DNA from 3 places in the Enterocloster bolteae genome. Region 2 is predicted to be linked to each of the others. Evidence: riboswitches for the same ligand, from Rfam matches in the RefSeq annotation. Region 2 holds a riboswitch; each other region holds the start of a gene.

Region 1 (2,263 bases), 1.7 Mb from region 2:
ATGATACGGTACTTTGTTCCGGAATTGAGAAGATAACCAGGAAAAACAGACAGGCAGAGACCGTGGAATATAAGATAACGGATAACCGGGGGCTGGCATTTGACCACGCCAGAATCATATCCTGCGCCCTGGAAAGGCTTCGCGGAAAGGTGGAATACACGGGATTGGCCCTGCATCTGATGCCGCAGGAATTTACCCTGACACAGCTGCAGCAGGTATATGAAGTGATTCTGGACAAATGCCTTCTGAAGCCTGCGTTCCGCCGCAAGATAGCTTCTCTGGTGGAGGAAACCGATTCCTTTACGGAACGGGAAGGCCACCGCCCCTCGCGCCTTTACAGGAGGAAATGGGAGGAATTTTAAGATATGGACAGAAAAGCAATTGCAAGACAGACATTGGACATTATGGAAAAGGGCTGGTATGAGACAGAGGGAACGGTGGTGGAAATCAGAGCCCGCCAGCAGGAGTCAGTGAAGAAAAGCGTGCTTTTTACGCCGGAACAGGGGGAGCGGCTGCTGGAGCAATATGAGACGGTTACTAAAAAGACAGCAAAATATAAGTGCTGTACATGGAATTGTTCCACAGTGGATGCCATTCTTAAGCTGGCAGGAGAGAATCAGTGCAGATGCGCTGTCCTTAATTTTGCCAGCGCCAAGAATCCGGGCGGCGGATTTATAAACGGAGCCATGGCCCAGGAGGAAAGCCTGGCTGCCAGCAGCTGCCTCTATAAAACACTTACGGCCCACGAAACGTATTATAGGATGAACCGGGCATGCAGTACCATGATTTATACAGATCACGCCATATTTTCGCCGGATGTGGTGTTTTTCCGGGACGGAAGGTTTGGCCTGCTTAAGGAACCTGTGGAAGCGTCTGTGCTCACCCTTCCGGCTGTCAATATGGGGCAGGTGATCCTGAAGGGGGAAGACAGGGCTTTAGCAGAGCAGTCCATGAAGCGCCGCATGAAGCTGGCCCTTGCCATCTTTGCCTCCCGGGGCTGCCGAAACCTGATACTGGGCGCCTACGGATGCGGCGTGTTCCGCAATGATCCGGTTAAGGTGGCGGGCTGGTGGAAGGAGCTTTTGGAGCAGTATTTTCCCGGTGACTTTGACACCATTGTATACGCGGTTTTGGACCGCTCCGCCACCCAGGCGTGTTACAGGGCATTCCGGGATATCTGAAATGTGTGCATGACAGCTGCAGCAGTACCTATTGACTTTTAAAATGAGCCGTAGTATACTTGTCCCAACAATGAAAAGGGGTGCTGGAGTGGAATCCGGCTGAGATGGAATATGTTCTGAACCCTGATACCTGATCTGGATAATGCCAGCGTAGGAAGCCTGCAGAAGATGTGAATTTTTGTAAGTTTTATCCCGCCCGGACTATCCGGACGGGATTTTTTATTCCGTATGATTTGAAGAGAAAAGGAGAAATAATATGAACGCAAGCGTAGCAATCCAGTCACTTCCCAAGGCAGCAAATGACGAAGAATTAATCCGTATCGTGGACCAGGTCATCGACTACATCAAGAGTACGGGGTTAAACTATTATGTAGGTCCCTTTGAGACAACCATTGAAGGGGATTATGACCAGCTGATGGATATTGTAAAAGAGTGCCAGCATATTGCGGTCAGGGCAGGGGCGCCCTCAGTGGCTGCATACATTAAGGTTTCTTACCACCCCGAAGGAGATGTGCTTACCATTGAAAAGAAAGTCACCAAGCATCACCAGTAAACTGTGGTCTGTTTCAGCCATTCTCGCCATCCTTATCCTGTGGCAGCTTTCTGTATCCCTTGGTCTGGTGGAGGGATTTATGCTGCCTTCACCGGTCCAGGTAGCAGAGGCGTTTATAAAGGAATTCCCGGCCCTTATGGAGAATGCCAGGATTACACTGACCGAGGCAGGGATGGGACTTGTTTTGGGAATTGCCACGGGCTTTGGGGCGGCCGTGCTGATGGACCGGTTTGACAAGGCATACAAGGCATTTTATCCCATCATTGTACTGACCCAGACAGTGCCGGCTGTGGCCATTGCGCCTCTTCTGGTACTGTGGTTTGGCTATGAAATGACTCCCAAGGTCATACTCATTGTGATTACCACTTTTTTCCCCATAACGGTGGGGCTGCTCACCGGATTCAGGGCAGCGGACCCGGATGCTGTGAACCTGCTAAAGGCCATGGGAGCGGGCCGGTTCCAGATATTTTGCTATATCAAGCTGCCGGGTGCCATGGGCCAGTTCTTTTCCAGTCTCAAGATATCAGCC
Region 2 (2,263 bases):
ACGGAGCCGCTGTGTATGATTGGGACGGCAGGCTAATGGACGAGATACGGCTTTCTGAGAGACAGGTAAGGGGAATCCTGGACTGCTGCCAAAAGGAGGACATTATCTTTGATTTCATGACAGACAGAGGCAGCTATACCACAGCCGGGGAGGCACAGTTTAGGGCATGTTTTGAACGGAATGTGCTGCTTCCCATGGCGGAGTTTACCTATGAGGGAGTGAGAGACCGGTTCTCCTTTGTGGAGGAAGGACAGCTCTTTGAGCTGGGTCTGGCATTTTATAAAATATCGGTCATCCATGAATCGCAGGAGGTTCTGGGCAGAATTAAGGAGCGCCTGTCCGGTATAGCGGAACTGGCGGTTGCGTCTTCCTTTGCCACCAACCTGGAGCTGACCCACAGCTATGCCCAAAAGGGCCGGGCTCTGGCTTTTTACGCGTCCTCCAGGGGCGTGAGACCGGATGAAATCATGGCCATAGGAGACAGCGAGAATGACTATTCCATGCTGTCCATGGACATAAAATATACGGTTGCCATGGGAAATGCCATGGAGAGCATTAAACGTATCGCCAGATGCCAGACCCGCTCCAATATACAGGATGGTGTGGCATATGCCATAGAAACCCTGGTTCTAACCAGGGAGGCCAGGGCGTATTAGGTCTCTGAGTGATGGGGACGGAGCATAATTTTACAGGTGATAAGCAAAGAGTCCGCAGGCTCTGCCCCGGCTCTTTTTTTGTTGTATTCAGAAGGTATGTGAGAGTTTGAATGATTTCGGATTGACAAATAAATAGTCCGGTGCTATGCTAAATGACAACAGGGAGCTTGTGAAGCAGGCTGAGAGGAAGTAATCGAACTTCGACCTATCGCACCTGATTTGGGTAATGCCAACGTAGGGAAATATGAGACATGTATGTGTATTCAATGCATAATTTAAGTCCATATCCCGCGCGGTATGGGCTTTTTTATATCAGAGAAAAGTTCCGGCCTTTTGCGCGGTATGGATATAAGCAGGATTTAACGCTGTGCAGGAAATACGCCGCTGTACCAGAAAATATGCCTCTCTACCAGGAAGATAGGCGGGCTCCAAGTAAAAAACATGGAGGTATGACTATGAAAGTAAACATTAAAAAACTGGCGGTAAGCGCCATGCTGACAGCGGTGGCCGTGTCTTTATCCGGCTTTTCCATCCCCATAGGGGCATCCAAATGTTTTCCGGTTCAGCACCTTGCCAATGTACTGGCCGGTGTTTTCCTTGGGCCGTGGTATGGCGTGGGAATGGCGTTCTGCACATCCTTTATCAGGAATCTGATGGGGACAGGCAGTCTGCTGGCATTTCCGGGCAGCATGGTGGGCGCATTTTTAGGGGGGTATCTGTACCAGCGTTTCGGCAGACTGACACTGGCCTACGTTGGGGAGGTGTTCGGCACCGGCATACTGGGCGGAATGCTCTGCTATCCGGTAGCCACACTGGTGATGGGGAAGGAAGCAGCCATTTTTGCCTATGTAATCCCATTTCTTATGAGCACCATGTGCGGTACGGTCATTGCCGCGTTCCTGATTGGCGTGCTGTATAAGTCCGGGGCGTTTCAGTATATGAGGCGGATGCTGGATCTGGATGTACAGACCGGCAAAGCCATGGGAAGATAACAAGAAAAAGGATAAATCAGATAATGCAGAGACAATGGATGAAGGACTTAAGGGAGCGCTCTCCCAGAGTCCACTGTATAACCAATTATGTTACGGCAGGGGACGTGGCCAATATGGTCCTGGCCGCAGGCGGCTCTCCTGTTATGGCCCAGGGGCTGCATGAGGTGGAGGATGTTACCTCCATCTGCAGCAGCCTTGTCCTTAACCTGGGGACCCTGGAAGAAAGGACCATACCGGCCATGGAGGCAGCGGGAAGAAAAGCGGCCGGCCTGGGCCTTCCCGTTATCCTGGACCCGGTAGGAGTCACTGCATCACGGTTTCGCAGACAGACAGCCATTGATATAATCCGGAAGACATCCCCTTCTGTGATCCGGGGAAATGAGGCGGAAATCCGAGCCCTGAACCAGGAACTGAGAGGACATGAGACGGGCAACACCTGCGGTGTGGATTCGGAAACCTTTGGCACCATTGAGAGCCGCATGGAAACGGCCTGTTCCCTGAGGGACCTTACAGGCGCGGTTGTGGTTATGACCGGGGTAGAAGATGTGGTGGCCGGAAAAGAAAAAAAGTTTATTGTCAGAAACGGCCATCCCTGGATGGCCAGGATTACAGGCA
Region 3 (2,263 bases), 950 kb from region 2:
CTGCTGTGGGCCTGCGGGTTTTATGGGTTTGTGCGGTTTTGGCTGAGGGATAAGGTAAACCGGCTTTTTGACCAGTTATCCAGGCGATCCTGTTCCCTGCTGCTGACATACCCTTCTGTCTCCCTGTTCATCCTTTTTATCGGGAACAACACCATATTCTCATCGCGTTCCCTGGCTGAGCGGGGACTGGAGGACGTGCTGTTCTATCTGGCGCTGTGCATCATGATACTGGTGCTCTATGTGCTTATTCTGAGCAGCACCCTGGAAATCATGTGCCGCCGCAGGACAGAGGAGGAGCTGCAGTTTGCCAGGCAGCTTATCAGCCAGCAGAGGGAGCATTATAACCAGACCCTGGATTACATTGAACAGGTGCGCATCATCAAGCATGATTTCCGCCATCACATCCATGCCCTTCTGAACATGGACAGGGGAGAGCGGACCAATTACCTGATGAATCTGAAGAGGGAGCTGGACATGACGGCTGAGATGGTGTTCTGCCAGAACCAGGCCGTAAACGGGCTTTTGCAGGAGTATGCCGCCAGGGCAAGGCAGGATGGGGTGGAGTTCACTGCCAGGGTGGATTTATCCGCCCATGTGCCGGTGGACGATTTGACCTTGTGCATTGTCACCGGCAACCTGCTGGAAAACGCCCTGGAAGCATGCCGCCGCCTGACAGGACCGCGTTTCATCCTGGTCCAGGCCAGGTGGCTGGACGACCACCTTATGATGCTGGTGGAAAATTCCTACAACGGGCAGATTAAAAAGAACGGAAGCAGGATACTGTCCAGCAAACGGGACGGCGGTCTGGGCATACTGAGCATAAAGCGCATACTGAACCAGCCGGGGGATGAGTTTGATGTGGATTACAATGACACCACCTTTACGGCCATGGTGAAAATCGTGGACAGGGCCCTGGGATAGGATGTACTTTCCGGCTCATTTCCGGCTCAGGACAAGATAAAAGCATTGCAATCTTCCTGAAACCATGTATAATGGTAGTTGTAAATAAACGGGGAGCTCACTTAAGTGGGCTGAGAGTAAGCTGTTCATGCTTAGACCCATTACCTGATTTGGATAATGCCAACGTAGGGACCATAACGGACGATTGCCGGCGGAGCACCTGTTTTGGTGTTCCGCTTTTTTGATATGCGGGACGATTCTGTGTGGTATCAGGCATGGGCGCCGGAGCTTCCCGGCGGCGGATTGGGGGCACCACCTTCCGCCGCTTTATAAAATTAATGCGAAAAGGAGAATGACAATGAAAACAGCATTAACAATCGCTGGAAGCGATTCCAGCGGAGGCGCCGGTATCCAGGCAGACATCAAGACCATGACCGCTCACGGGGTATATGCCATGAGCGCCATAACGGCACTAACTGCCCAGAATACAACCGGCGTAACAGGAATCATGGAGGTAACTCCATCTTTTTTAAAGGAACAGTTAGACGACATATTTACGGATATCTTCCCGGATGCAGTAAAAATCGGGATGGTTTCCTCCGGCGGCCTGATAGAGGCCATCGGGGACAGGCTGGCATTTTACAGGGCTGCCAATGTGGTGGTGGATCCGGTTATGGTATCCACCAGCGGTTCCCGTCTGATCAGCAGTGAGGCCATAGAGGCGCTGAAGGAAGTCCTTCTTCCCATGGCAAACCTGCTGACTCCCAATATCCCGGAGGCAGAGGTGCTGTCAGGAATGGAGATACATAATCCCGGCGACATGGAGACGGCGGCCAGGGCCATCGGGGAGGGCTACGGATGCGCCGTGCTTCTTAAGGGCGGCCACCAGCTCAATGATGCCAACGATCTGCTGTACCGGGACAAGAAGCTGAAATGGTTTAAAGGCAGGCGGATTGACAATCCCAATACCCATGGGACAGGCTGTACCCTGTCCAGCGCCATTGCCTCCAACCTGGCCAAGGGCATGGATATGGACCTGGCCGTGGAGCGGGCCAAGGTATATCTCTCAGGCGCGCTGGAAGCCCAGCTGGACCTGGGAAAGGGAAGCGGACCAATGAATCATGGATTTGCCATCCGGGGCGAGTATTAAGGGGGAATGAGCATGAAGGAAAAGAAAAGTATAAAGGAAAAAGGGACCTCCGTGTCTGCCAACAGCCTTATATGGTTTGGGGCAGGGGTATCCATAGCTGAGATACTGACAGGCACATATCTGGCGCCGCTGGGATTTGGAAAGGGGCTGGCAGCCATTGTGCTGGGCCATGTGATTGGCTGCGCCCTGCTGTTCATGGCAGGACTCATCGGC

The links. Region 2 has a riboswitch for thiamine pyrophosphate ahead of thiW (energy coupling factor transporter S component ThiW). Riboswitches for the same ligand answer to the same signal wherever they lie in the genome.
Region 1: linked by a shared signal. The riboswitch ahead of CGC65_RS10180 (thiamine-binding protein) and the one ahead of thiW (energy coupling factor transporter S component ThiW) in region 2 are both predicted to bind thiamine pyrophosphate.
Region 3: linked by a shared signal. The riboswitch ahead of thiD (bifunctional hydroxymethylpyrimidine kinase/phosphomethylpyrimidine kinase) and the one ahead of thiW (energy coupling factor transporter S component ThiW) in region 2 are both predicted to bind thiamine pyrophosphate.

The regions. Positions count from the first base shown of each region.
Region 1 is NZ_CP022464.2:2,164,884-2,167,146, forward strand. It holds gene CGC65_RS10170 (NUDIX hydrolase) at 1-362, shown strand, start outside; gene CGC65_RS10175 (TIGR02452 family protein) at 366-1,181, shown strand; TPP riboswitch at 1,248-1,357, shown strand; gene CGC65_RS10180 (thiamine-binding protein) at 1,438-1,734, shown strand; gene CGC65_RS10185 (ABC transporter permease) at 1,703-2,263, shown strand, end outside.
Region 2 is NZ_CP022464.2:466,870-469,132, forward strand. It holds gene CGC65_RS02300 (Cof-type HAD-IIB family hydrolase) at 1-656, shown strand, start outside; TPP riboswitch at 806-915, shown strand; gene thiW (energy coupling factor transporter S component ThiW) at 1,112-1,648, shown strand; gene thiM (hydroxyethylthiazole kinase) at 1,672-2,263, shown strand, end outside.
Region 3 is NZ_CP022464.2:1,412,436-1,414,698, forward strand. It holds gene CGC65_RS06635 (ATP-binding protein) at 1-921, shown strand, start outside; TPP riboswitch at 1,001-1,110, shown strand; gene thiD (bifunctional hydroxymethylpyrimidine kinase/phosphomethylpyrimidine kinase) at 1,259-2,050, shown strand; gene cytX (putative hydroxymethylpyrimidine transporter CytX) at 2,063-2,263, shown strand, end outside.